DNA from 4 places in the Alteromonas infernus genome. Region 1 is predicted to be linked to each of the others. Evidence: predicted binding sites of a transcription regulator. Region 1 holds the regulator's gene; each other region holds the start of a gene.
What was found. Region 1 encodes sigma-54, which starts transcription at its own class of promoters, with help from an activator protein. Its sites were predicted from a motif close to GTTGGCACGNNNNTNGNNT; they were not measured.

Region 1 (3,157 bases):
AGCAAGGCTGACTCTGCCCTTATGGCTTCAGATAGAGACTTATTGAGCTTCGCAAGGGGATGCAGACGTCGGGTTTCGCTGAAGCGTTTTACCAGCACATCATCGCTGGCATCGATATAGACAATGGTCATTGACCACGATGACGGAAGATAATCTAAAATTTCTACCAGATCATCAGGGTTTTTCGGCAAGTTACGCACATCAATGCTCACCGCCACTTGGTCGTATTCATCAACAACAGTGTGGGTTAGGGTAGGAAGTAGGTTTACAGGAATGTTGTCAACGCAGTAGTACCCTAAATCTTCCAATGCGCGAAGTGCGACAGACTTACCAGACCCCGAACGACCACTGATTATAATCAGCTTCACCTAACTTCTCCCAAATCTTCTGGTTTTATCGCATACGCTTTATTGTCTTAAGCGCCTTGGTCACGACCTCGCTAAGGCGCTTAAATCTTTAACTTAGTGCAGAAAGAATATCATCGCTTGTACTGGCACGACGTATCGCTTTAATCGTTTCTTTATCGCTTAGTTTACCGGCTACCGTGGCCAATGTTTGTAGATGGCCTTCGGTTTGCTCTTCAGGAACAAGTAACGCGAAAAATATATCTACCGGCTTTTCATCGAGCGCGTCAAAATTAATGGCTGGCGTACTGGTGACAACAATAGCTATCACCTTTTCTAAACCTGGCAAGCGCCCATGTGGTAACGCAATGCCATTGCCGATTCCTGTACTACCCATACGCTCTCGAGACATCAAACTATTAAGTACCGTTGCCTGATCGATGCTCTCGTTATTTTTGGCAGCGATATCTGCGATGATCTCAAGAATTCGCTTTTTACTATTACACTGAACCGCACACTCGGTGCGGTCCAGACTTACGATGGCTTGTATATCCATGCTTAATTAACTACTAATGTTTTTTCAGTTTTTCCTTATGCTTGATTACCTGCCGGTCGAGTTTATCAACCATGCTGTCAATCGCCGCATACATGTCGGTATTTTCTGAGGATGCGAATACTTCAGCGCCACTTAAATGAACGGTCGCTTCGGCTTTTTGATTTAATTTTTCAACGTTCAGGATGACATGCACATTAGAAATGTGATCAAAGTGACGTTCAAGTTTGCTGAACTTCGTATCGACATAATTACGCAAAGAGTCGGTGATTTCGACATGATGACCAGTAAGGTTGATTTGCATATTTCGTCTTCCTTATATTATTAAGCCCGTTTAAATGAGGCTTTTGCGTTGGTTCGACGGCGGGATCGACAACGATTCCCGGTACTTTGCTATTGTTCGCCGGGCAACTTTAATGCCTTGTTCGGCCAACAATGAAGCAATCTTGCTATCACTTAGCGGCTTGCTAGGCTTCTCAGCTGCCACTAATTTCTTGATCAATGCACGAATCGCGGTAGATGAACACTCACCACCAGACTCTGTTGCTACGTGGCTAGAGAAGAAGTATTTCAATTCAAATATACCACGTGGTGTATGCATATACTTTTGCGTTGTGACGCGTGAAATCGTTGATTCGTGCATATCTACCATTTCTGCTACATCGTTAAGCACCATAGGTTTCATCATTTCCGGGCCATGTTCAAAAAAGCCCATTTGCTGTTGCACAATACAGTTTGCCACCTTCATTAAGGTTTCGTTGCGAGATTCAAGGCTCTTAATGAACCACTTAGCCTCTTGCATGTGTGAGCGGATGAATTGTGAGTCGCTACTATTTTTGGCACGACGACTCATTGCAGCGTATTGTTGATTTACGCTCAACTTAGGCAGGCTGTCGGGGTTAAGCTCAACCACCCAACGGCCATTCTTTTTGGCGACCGAGACATCAGGAATAACGTACTCAGGCTCTTTAGTAACTAAAGCACTACCTGGGCGAGGATTCAAGGTTTGTAATAAACGCATTGCCTCGCGCAGCTGATCTTCCTTCAAGCGGCTCTTACGCATTAACGTGCGATAATCTTTACTGCTTAATAGGTCTGAATATTCTTCTATAAGCTGTTTGGCTTCGTTAAGCCATGGTGTGTCTTCTGAGAACTGGCGCAGTTGCACCATTAGACATTCCTGCGGCGAGCGGGAGCCCGAACCAATGGGGTCGAACATCTGAATACGCTTAAGTACGCATTCTATTTCGTCCATTTCTATAGGCTCTTCCATATCCTCAGAGTTTACCGCGTCAAGAATGTCTTCAAGGGTCACGGTTAAATAGCCAGACTCGTCAATAGAGTCGATAATTGCCGTAGCAATGGCGCGGTCAGTATCTGAGAAATGGGTCAATCGCATCTGCCACGACAAATGTTCCTGAATATCCTCGGTGGTTTCGCCTTGAAATATTTGTTCATCGTCATTTGAAGGACCTGGCGCTGGGGCCGATGACGCTGAATAGTATTCATCCCATGTGCTGTCGATAGGCAATTCATCGGGAAGGTCGTTTTTTTCTAACGCGTCACCCGCTTCCAATGTATCGCTAGACGCTGTCGCAGACGCTTCTGTCACGCTATCGTCGCTATCGATATTATTTTTTTCTACTTGCGGCTCGTCGTTACCTTCTTCAACTTCCAATAAAGGGTTTGAATCGAGGGCTTCTTGAATCTCCTGCTGAAGATCAAGCGTAGATAGCTGCAGCAGTTTTATCGCCTGCTGAAGCTGGGGTGTCATGGTAAGTTGTTGGCTAAATTTTAGCTGTAAAGATGGTTTCATCTACGTCTTATTTAAATGCTCTAAATTGAATACACCAGAGCGAAATTGAAAAATGACAATTCAGTTACACTAACTATAGCCTGAATTGTTCGCCTAGGTATACATCCCTTACTTTTTGATTACTTAAAACCTGTTCCGCTGTTCCTTGCGCGATAAGCTCGCCATGACTCACAATGTACGCTTTCTCACAAACATCCAATGTTTCTCGCACGTTATGGTCGGTGATAAGGATTCCAATACCCCTATCTCGAAGATGCTGTATTATCTTCTTTATATCATTAACTGATATTGGATCAACACCAGCAAACGGTTCGTCTAATAAAATAAATTGCGGATTAGCTGCTAGTGCGCGTGCTATTTCAACACGCCGTCGTTCACCACCGGACAAACTCATCCCTGTACTATTACGTATATGGTTAATATTAAATTCATCAAGTAGCGCGT
Region 2 (3,157 bases), on a different contig from region 1:
GGCATACCGCATTTACCGATTTAGAAGCCCTTATTGGCGCTAGAATGAAGCGCCGAGTAACTAACGGACAAGCAATCCAATCGAATATGCTATGCTTTGTCTGCAAAGGCGATAGAATTACTATTACTGCTGAGGTAGCTGGCATGGAAGTTAAGACTGCCGGTATTGCGCAACAAGACGGCGTCGTGGGTGATAATATTAAGGTTTTAAACGCAAGCAGCAGAAAAGCAGTAATCGCTAGAGTCGCAAGCCCTGAAGAAGTCGTGATACACTTGTAATTGAGGCAGTAAATATCTACTTTTTTGTGCATAATTTGGCTAAAGAAATAAGCGTAAAGGCCGATATACTTTACAGAGGCAAAAAAGTAGTGAGGACTTATTATGGCTATTAATAATATAAACAATGGGTTACCTAAAACACCCGTTGATAATGGGAAGGTTGCGCAACAAAACCAGACGCAGCAGTCTCAGCAACAGGCTGCGGCACAAAGCGCGCAGACGGCTCCAGCGCCACGTCAAGACTCAGTGTCGCTGACTCAATCTGCACAGCAGCTAAATCAAGTGCAGAAAAAAGGAACTGAAGCGCCTGTTAATCAAGACAAAGTAGATCGTTTAAAGAAAGCGATTCAAAGTGGCGAATATAAAGTGAATCCAGAAGTGCTCGCTAACAAAATAGCGAAACTTGAAGGTGAAATTTTCGGTACCAAATAAAAATAATCAAGTGAATAGTAGAGCGTAAGAGTGACTGAACAAAACAGCCCATTATCCCAAGCAATAGCTAAGCAAGTAGAGCAACTCTCTACACTTGTTGCCTTGCTTGAGAAGGAGCTTCAGCTTATAAGCTCTCGTGACGCTGAATCGTTGATGAAGGTACTAGACGAAAAAACGCAGCTACTCACGTCCATTCAGACACTTGATAGTGATATCGAGCGTACTCTCGCTGGCTCTGCCTCATTGTCCCAATACGATGAAAGTTTAATGGAGCAAGCAAAGCGTCTACTTGACGATTGCAAGTACCGCACACAAGTCAATCAAAAAGCCGTGGAGCAAGGACAGCTACGCCTCACACACCTGCGGAATTTGATGATGGAAGTGCGTGCGAAAGAGTCGCTTACTTATGATAAGAAGGGAAAGCCAAAAGGCGGAACCTTAGGTTCTGGCGTCAGCGCTTAGGCCCTATAAACCCAAGCAGCCTGCGCTCCTTTATATCGCCCCATTCCTAATAGTATTTTACGTCTTTGACTCTTCTTGGCTTCGCGGTAGATAAATAAATATCATAAACTTGCTGCATATCTAAAGAGAGTTCTGTCACGTAGGTGTCCTCCCCTACCGGATAAGTTTTGACGACTTCAGCGCCTCTTATCACGCCTTCAACTGAGGCTCGCAACGATTCCGACTCTACAACAAGATGGGAAACTGATTGGCTGCCTTCAATTTTTTGACCATATACTTGTTCTGTGAGTTCTCTGTATGCATCTAATTTTGACGCTTTCATTGCCATTATCAATTTCATACTATCACTTTCACCTCGCTGAGATGAAATCGGCGCATAGCCAATGGCCTTCAGAACGGGATAGCTTTCTGGCTCAACCGTCTCCCACTCGACATGTTTATCAATAATGCCACAGCCACTTATACTGAGAGCGAAACCGAGAATGGAAGACTGAATAAGCACTTTCGATTTTTTCAATTTATTCAAGCACATGAATCTAAACCTCAATTTGCATCAATAACAGGTTACTGACGGCTTAACTATTTGTTAGCTTCTATTAGATACGCTATGACAACGCTCGATAGCCTGTTTGACCTAACGCCTAATTTTTCGGTATTCACCGATTCGCCTGCCTACATCAGGCACGCATTTACTCGCTGATATAGCCCAAAGAAAGCAAGATGTGCGCCCATTTTAACTTATTATAGAAAACCCACATCACTTGGCACTTTTTTCGCATAGTTCGTGGTATTAATCTGGCGAATAGGCTGAGCAACAATAGGAGTGTGTGGTGCAACGCATAAGCAGAACAACTCTGGCGAAATGTTTTAATATTGCTGTGGCGGTAGTTTGCCTATTAGTTTTTCTTATTGGGCAAGCGCATGCCGCGTGGTATGAGGCCACGGGGCAAGCGGTTGTGCTAGATGGTAATAAAGAAGCAGCTAAACGCACGGCCACGCAAGAAGCGTTAAAACAAGCAATGCTGTTTGCCGGCGCTTCAGTGCACAGTGTTGCCAAACTCACCAATGGATTGCTTAAAAACGAAGAAATGACAATCCGCTCTACCGGCGAAGTTAATCAGCTTGAGCTAGTTAACGAAACCTTTAACGGTGAGGTAATTACCGTGCGTGTCCGAGCCGATATTTTTCCTAAAGGTAAGACGTGCGATGCACAGCTTGATGAGAAACACTTCGCCACTACACACTTTAGAATTAGAAATAGAGGTCATTTGACCCATGGTAATATGCCTAATTTCGACAAAGCTTTCACTCAGCGACTCGTAGAGGCAATGAAAGCTCAAACCAACAACCTTAGCATTACTTATGTTGCACCTCATACGGCAAAATTTGACAGCCGGTTTACCGCAGAGAATATACGCACCCTATCGGCCCAAAGTAACACTCAGTTTGTGATTATTGGTGTTATCGACGATTTAAGTATGGGCCCAAAAGATACCCCGTCTGTGTTTACACCGTGGCGTGATAGTACACCAGAGCGCGCATTCTCAATGTCACTTCAGGTTTATGATGGAATAAATGGGGGTCTGCTTTATACCTCCTCGTATAGAAACCAAGAAGAATGGACGTTTGACAGATTCGAAGATGTTGATGAGTTTTCGTCAACCTTTTGGCAGTCCCGCTATGGTCAAGCCATTGACGTAAGCATCAGCGAGGCAATAGAAGATATCAAAGAATCCACTGCTTGCCAGCCTATAACAGGTAGGGTAATTAGCGTGGCAAACAACAAAATTTCAATTTCTTTAGGGAGAGATAATGGCATTTCTGAGAAAGATGAACTATATCTTTATCAAGCTAAAGAAGTAATAGATAACCTTGGCAGGACGTACCTTCAGTATGCTGTGTACCCTGGCACGTTTATTGTCGACCGTGCCTTTGGCAATTCATCAACGGTGGTAAACACAGGTACAGGCGTTATCGCGAACATC
Region 3 (3,157 bases), on a different contig from region 1:
CGTGCTGTAGCCATTTGCACAATAGACCACTCTATATTGTTGGGTGACCAAATACCTACTCTATCACCTGGTTCTACACCGTTAACAAGCAATCCACACGCTACTCGTTCGATTTGAAGCCAGTACTCTTTATACGTCCAATTAATGTTCTGATGTCGAACAACAATGGCTGGGTGGTCTGTGTAATTGTCGACAACTCTTTTGAAGTACTGACCAATCGTCAGTGAAGTTAGTTCTGCATTCTTAGGCCCTATAAACTCACTTTTTGAAAGAGGAAACGAAGTGTTAGGTAAGCTGTCTGATTCCATCATAATTTGCCTCCATGCGCGTACGCATCTGCTGTAGAGAAACACTGTTAGTTTTGAGGTACGCTATTCAAATTAATAGCGCGTTTAAAATACACACGTAAAACGCTAAAAAAAAAAATAGCGTGGTAAACATATATTTTAATAATTATTAACAATATTGTTGCAAGTGGGTTTTGTCGACAAGATGTTAGTCTTATATGGCGTCGTTCAGCGACAATATTTTGTATTTCGTCGCAGGTGATAATAAAGAAATGAGGTCTAAAGCACTGTCTCTCATACAGGAAAGACCTATTAAGCAAAAAAAGCCCCGCTTAGTTAGCGGGGCATAAAATCGGGAAACTACAACAAATTTACGCCGAACTATTCTGATTCGATTTCTTCAAAATAGGTGCGGTATTCCATGCGCGTAATATATGAATCACCATCTTCATCCATCGATTCAAAGTCGCCTTCAACGTCCGCTACGTCAAGTTCGGTCTCGCTGATTTTGCCGTCGCTATCCATGTCGATTTCAGTGAACTTAGCGTTTGCGGTCGCTGACATTTCAGTACGCAACTCCTTATTCTTTTCTGAGATCATTTCGTTATCTGCTTTAGAAAAGAGCTCAGGGTTGCCTTTCTCAGTTAGCGCCGCGTCATTGGTTCCTTCTGTCTGTACTTGAGTGATAATCTCGTCGCTAAACATTGACGGTTTCTCATCAACAAACGTGTTGAATTCTGTACGGCTAACCATGCTATCTCCATCAGTGTCCATTTTAGAGACCAATTTGCTGTCGATAGCACCTGATGACTCTGAGCCAACAATGTAACCATTGCTGTCTTTATCGAGTGCGTTGAAGCCCATAGTGATCTTTTCTTCATGGTGACCTGCAAATGCTGATGTTGACAGTGTAGCAGCGACAACAGCACCAGTAATCATACTTAACTTTGTGATCTTCATAATCAAATTCCTTCTGTTTCTCTTTGCGAACACGGGCGATCAATTGCCCTAACCACTAAATTGAACGCATGTTGATTGGAGTAAAAACTTCGATCAAACCTATTTAGCTACTCACTTATCTTTTATTCACTTGTCGTGCCAATGAAATAAGCTAATGAAATAAATGAGAAAAACGGTTTTTTGACTGTGCGAGGAGTGTAATATTTTTGTTAAATTGTCACGCAGCATGAAAGATCTTCATACGCAAGCTAACGCTAGAATAAGGTAAGTTGATCGTTAGCAATCTGTTCAAAGTTTAACGAGATAAGAGGTAGTATGCTTTCCGCAATAGGCTTTATTTGCTTTTCGATATAATGATCATAGTCAAGGGGGGCGAACGCGGTTTCCACAGTCTGCGGGCCTTGAACTGTAATCACATAGGCAATTGTTGTGTTTGTTTGATAGCGCAATGGCAACCCTTGCTCTTTAAAATGCTCATCAGCTCGCCGCGCAGCTTTTACATGGGGGGGAAGTGATTTAATATAAGAAGACAACGGTTTTCTTAAGCGCTTTTTGTACACTAAATCATCATCAAGTTCCCCTGCTTTAACCGCGTTTAGCATGTCACTTATATAGCTCTCTACAGGTTGACCAGTGAATACCCGTTCGTACAGTTCGTATTGAAACGTTTTAGCCAGAGTTGTCCAGTCTGAGCGCACGTTTTCTAAGCCTTTAAAGGTTAGTTGTCCGTCTTTCATTCCCGCGTAACGTTTTTTACTTCCTTCGGTAGAGCCCCTAATCGTAGGCATAAAAAACGTTGAAAAGTGAGACTCGAATTCAATCTCTAAGTGACAAGCAATGTCATAGCGGTCTTTAAGTAGTGCCGACCATTTTTCGTTGATGATTTGTGCAAGCTTAATACCCGTTTCTGTGGGCGTACCCAATGTGCCGTTACCTTCTACGTGAACAAAGGTCGAGTCGGTATCACCGTAAATGACGGTATAACCGAGTTCTTCTATCCATCCGGCAGTGGTTTGCATGATCTCATGTCCACGTAAGGTGATAGAACTCGCAAGGCGGGGATCGTAAAAGGGGCAGCCACCACTACCTAGTACACCGTAAAACGAATTCATTAATATTTTAATCGCTTGTGAACGAGGTGCATCCTTTTGCTTTTTTGCCTCGTCACGCTGCAACCATAAGTTCTCAATGATAGTAGGCAAAAAGTGGGAGGTACGACTGAATACCGCGCCTTTGAACCCTTCTATAGCATGTTTAGGCGATTTCAATCCTTCAGCCAACCCCATGGGGTCAATTTTGAATGTACGTATAATAGAAGGGTATAGACTTTTAAAGTCGAGAACTAATACATCTTTGTAGAGGCCAGGCTGTGACCGCATGACATAGCCACCTGGGCTCGCTAACCCGCCATTTTCAGGTCTAACGCCAGCAATATAAGATTTGCGATGAAGTTTAGGTAAGTATACGTTCAAAAATGCCGCCACCGACCCGCCGGGCCTCGTCATATCCAACCCCGTCAGTATGCTTCGCAACGCGAGGAAGTCGATAAATTGGGTTTGCTCCTGTATGCGGTTTACCAGCTCCGTGTCTTTATAGTTATAGTCGGCCAGCGCAATGGGGTCTTCATGATATAAACGTTTTATCGCCGCTAATTTGTCGGTCTCTTGAATAAGTTTGTTTTCACCTAACAGTGCCTCTGAAACGTTATCTAACGAGAACGACTCAAACTGATAGGTCATTGTTTTAAGTGCTTCAATGCCATCTATTACACAGCGCCCTGGTACATCAACCAAGGTTTGATCTTCCCATTGTCTGACTGAAGCTTCGCGTTCATGGCGGCCAAGGGTAAATTTGAGTTTATTCGCTTTGGCCCTTCGAGCAAGTACTGCCATGTCGAACTGCTTAACATT
Region 4 (3,157 bases), on a different contig from region 1:
GGGCATGGTTGCAACCATGCGTTCTGCGAAGGCTTCTGTTGCTTTCTGTGCACTTTGAGGCGAAAGCTCACTGATAGCCGTTAGCAAGTCAGATGGTATTTCTGTCGCTTGCTGAGACTGATCTATCACAGCGCTTTGCACATTTGTACTTGATTGAGCTGATACGCCTGCTGCATTGGCAGCGTTGGCACTGTTAGTTTCACCGCGACTAATGACGCTACCATTAACACCTTGCGTGATGGTAGGATCGCTAGCTAACTCTGTAAGGGTTTCATCAATTAACGCCTCGCTTTCTTCAGCGCCCTCTTCTTGCACGTTATTAAGTTCATCGGCGATCAAACTTAAAATTAACGACTCGTCCGTTGCAAGTTCTTTTAAATCAAGAGCTTCGGCATCTAGCTCGTCCGTTCCAAGTTCTTTTAAATCAAGGGCTTCGGCATCTAGCTCGTTAGATGCAAGTGCGCCTGCATCAACAGGCTTACTTGTCTCTTCAGCACTGCTACTTTCCATGAGCTTCGCCAAAAGTGCCGAAAGGCTATCTTCACTTTCTGCTTCACCGTCAGTTGAAAACTGTTGAATTGTTGACGGTTCAAATGACGTGTCACTACCGTTGTGTTCGCCTTCACTACTTTGCTTAGATAACAGGGAAGCTAACGCACTAAGCGTTTGCTTTGCTTCATGTGACAGGGCGCTATCGGAAAATTTTTCTAAGCTAGCTTCACCCTCGCTATTTAGCTGCGTAAGAAAGTGTGCAAGTAAAGAAGGCGCATCGCTAGCGTCTACGTTTTCAGGCAGTTTCCAAAGCTTCCCCGCCTCATTAACCGACAGCACATCAACGTTATCCTCGACTAACTCGGCAACCTGGCTAGTGGGTGTATTACCCTTATTATTGTCACTTTGCTGCTCACCCTTTGCCATACCGTTTACCACGGTTTCAACATAGGCAATCCAATCAGGCTCAGCCTCGTCTTCTTTAATGGGTTTTGCATCCGGCGTTCCAGGAGTGGTAATTACCCCAGCTTCAGCATCTTTTTTACCGCCTTCGCCTAAAACAAACTTAGCCTCGGTAACGCTGCGCTGTTCCACTGCCTCGCCATCAGCGACAAGCTGCTGCGCAAGTTCACGCTTTTGGGTTTCCCGAGTATCTTCAATTTCTGATCGAACGCGACCTTGTTGCGCCTCTGCCTCAGTGGCTTGTGCGCTGCTATCGTATTCGTCTGCCCGGTCGGTCGCTCGGTGATTATCGGGTAGGTCCGTATGGCCGGCGTCTTTATCTTTTGCGCTTTTAGCCATTTGTTCAGAAGCAGCTCGGTCTTGAGCTCGGCTGCTCGGAGTTTGACTCGACTTATCATTAAGCACGAAGTCTGAGCGCGAAGCTTTAGCATCTTGATAAAGTCGATTAAATGCCTGATTATTTTCGCTATTAGCATCTTGTTGTGAACCGATTCCAGTCTCTACTGCTTTTGCTGTGCTAGAGGCAGAAAAGGGTAATGCGGCAATGTCTGTTTTTTGTGCGGCAACTTGTTGCATAATGTCCTACCGTCCTACATTTAATTCGACTTCATCATAGAAGGCGTAAACCCGAAGTGGTTTCTTTGCGCCAAACGCTTCAAGCCTTAAGCAAAAATAAAAACCACTAAACGACCAACACCCATATACTTTACATACACTTACGTTTTTTTAATGACTTACTCGACATTTCATAAGGCGTAATATTTCTTAAATAATGTCTTTGCCAATGCTAATCGCCTAGGCCTTTAAATCGCATTAGCCAACGGCAAAGTAGCGTAAATCGTTACGTAAATAAGTTGTGGTGGTACATTCTAAGAAGAGTTTTGCAAGGGTTGCGCCAAACTGGCTATGTGTGCGAAAAAATGTCAAAAAGGTGAGCGCTTGGCACGAAAAAACGCTGGGTAGCAAATTCATCCATCATTGCTTGCTCTGCTTTTGCTTCTTTTTTCTGCTGAGCTAGCTTTTTTTTATCAAGCAGCAAGGTAACCGCTTTCACTTTTTGCTGTTGTTTAAGCCACATTTGCTTACGCTGGTCTGCCGCCATTTGCGCGCGAGCAATCACCTGCATCTGTTGTTCACACGCTTTATCTAATTTTCCCACAAAGGATAGATGCTGCTGATAGTAGGTAGCCGTCACACCCGATTGCCCGGTTTGCTGAATACCTTTTATATAGTCGATGCGATACTGCTCAAGGCTGGTTAGTTTTTGCTTTTGCTGATTAACATTCTGCTGAGCCTGCTGGTAATACCGCGCTTCTCGCTGCTCTTTTTCTCGCTCAAACTCGGCTAAACGTTCTAGTTGTTTAGACATTTGTCGATACCTTGATAAAGGATTCTGGCTTCATGTTCACAAATGACCACCTACGCTCTACTACAAAGCACATCACCCCTGCCCTAGCCCTTTAGCTAGGGCAGCCATACCTTCTAAGCTTTCGTCATAAGGAATGACTTGCTTCATACCTTGTTGCAATAATGCATTAATCGCTGGCTCTGCACGAATCGCTAAGTCTATACGTGGGTCTGAGCCCTTGGCATAAGCACCAATAGAAATGAGGTCTTGGTTTTGTTTGTAATTTGAGTAAACCTGGCGAATGCGACGCGCCATAAGCTGGTGCTCTTCACTCACCACCATTGGCATAACACGACTTATTGACGCTTCGATATCTATAGCCGGGTAATGGCCGCTATCGGCTAAAGTGCGCGATAGTACAACGTGGCCATCTAAAATGGCGCGCGCCGCATCAGCAATGGGGTCTTGCAAATCATCACCTTCGGTTAATACGGTATAAAAAGCCGTTATCGAACCCTGTCGCTCGCTGCCGTTACCGGCACGCTCGACTAATGCAGGTAGGCGAGCAAACACCGACGGTGGGTAGCCTTTAGTAGCAGGCGGCTCGCCAACGGCAAGGGCAATTTCACGCTGCGCCATCGCGTAGCGCGTAAGGGAATCTATCAGAAGAAGAACTTTCATCCCCTTGTCGCGAAAATATTCAGCAATGGTAACCGCTGTTTCGCAGCCTTTAAGGCGCATCAACGGGGAGGTGTCTGCAGGGGCAGCGACAACAACGGCGCGCTGACGCTCTTCTTCGGTGAGTATGTCGTGTATAAACTCTTTCACTTCCCGCCCACGCTCACCGACGAGCCC

Region 2: ACX5J7_RS07955 (flagellar assembly protein T N-terminal domain-containing protein) is a predicted target of sigma-54. The motif match lies at 1,933-1,951, and genes of this name have one in related genera.
Region 3: ACX5J7_RS14970 (EF-hand domain-containing protein) is a predicted target of sigma-54. The motif match lies at 1,372-1,390, and genes of this name have one in related genera.
Region 4: ACX5J7_RS08180 (flagellar hook-length control protein FliK) is a predicted target of sigma-54. The motif match lies at 1,722-1,740, and genes of this name have one in related genera.

Annotation. Positions count from the first base shown of each region.
Region 1 covers NZ_CACSIG010000017.1:227,886-231,042, forward strand. The annotation lists gene rapZ (RNase adapter RapZ) at 1-368, opposite strand, end outside; gene ptsN (PTS IIA-like nitrogen regulatory protein PtsN) at 457-900, opposite strand; gene hpf (ribosome hibernation promoting factor) at 914-1,201, opposite strand; gene ACX5J7_RS04830 (RNA polymerase factor sigma-54) at 1,232-2,713, opposite strand; gene lptB (LPS export ABC transporter ATP-binding protein) at 2,787-3,157, opposite strand, start outside.
Region 2 covers NZ_CACSIG010000031.1:120,536-123,692, reverse strand. The annotation lists gene flgA (flagellar basal body P-ring formation chaperone FlgA) at 1-278, shown strand, start outside; gene flgM (flagellar biosynthesis anti-sigma factor FlgM) at 381-710, shown strand; gene flgN (flagellar export chaperone FlgN) at 741-1,172, shown strand; gene ACX5J7_RS07960 (LPP20 family lipoprotein) at 1,219-1,704, opposite strand; gene ACX5J7_RS07955 (flagellar assembly protein T N-terminal domain-containing protein) at 2,003-3,157, shown strand, end outside.
Region 3 covers NZ_CACSIG010000059.1:25,570-28,726, reverse strand. The annotation lists gene ACX5J7_RS14975 (AMP-binding protein) at 1-311, opposite strand, end outside; gene ACX5J7_RS14970 (EF-hand domain-containing protein) at 669-1,247, opposite strand; gene ACX5J7_RS14965 (DNA polymerase II) at 1,502-3,157, opposite strand, start outside.
Region 4 covers NZ_CACSIG010000031.1:164,800-167,956, reverse strand. The annotation lists gene ACX5J7_RS08180 (flagellar hook-length control protein FliK) at 1-1,530, opposite strand, end outside; gene fliJ (flagellar export protein FliJ) at 1,859-2,323, opposite strand; gene fliI (flagellar protein export ATPase FliI) at 2,396-3,157, opposite strand, start outside.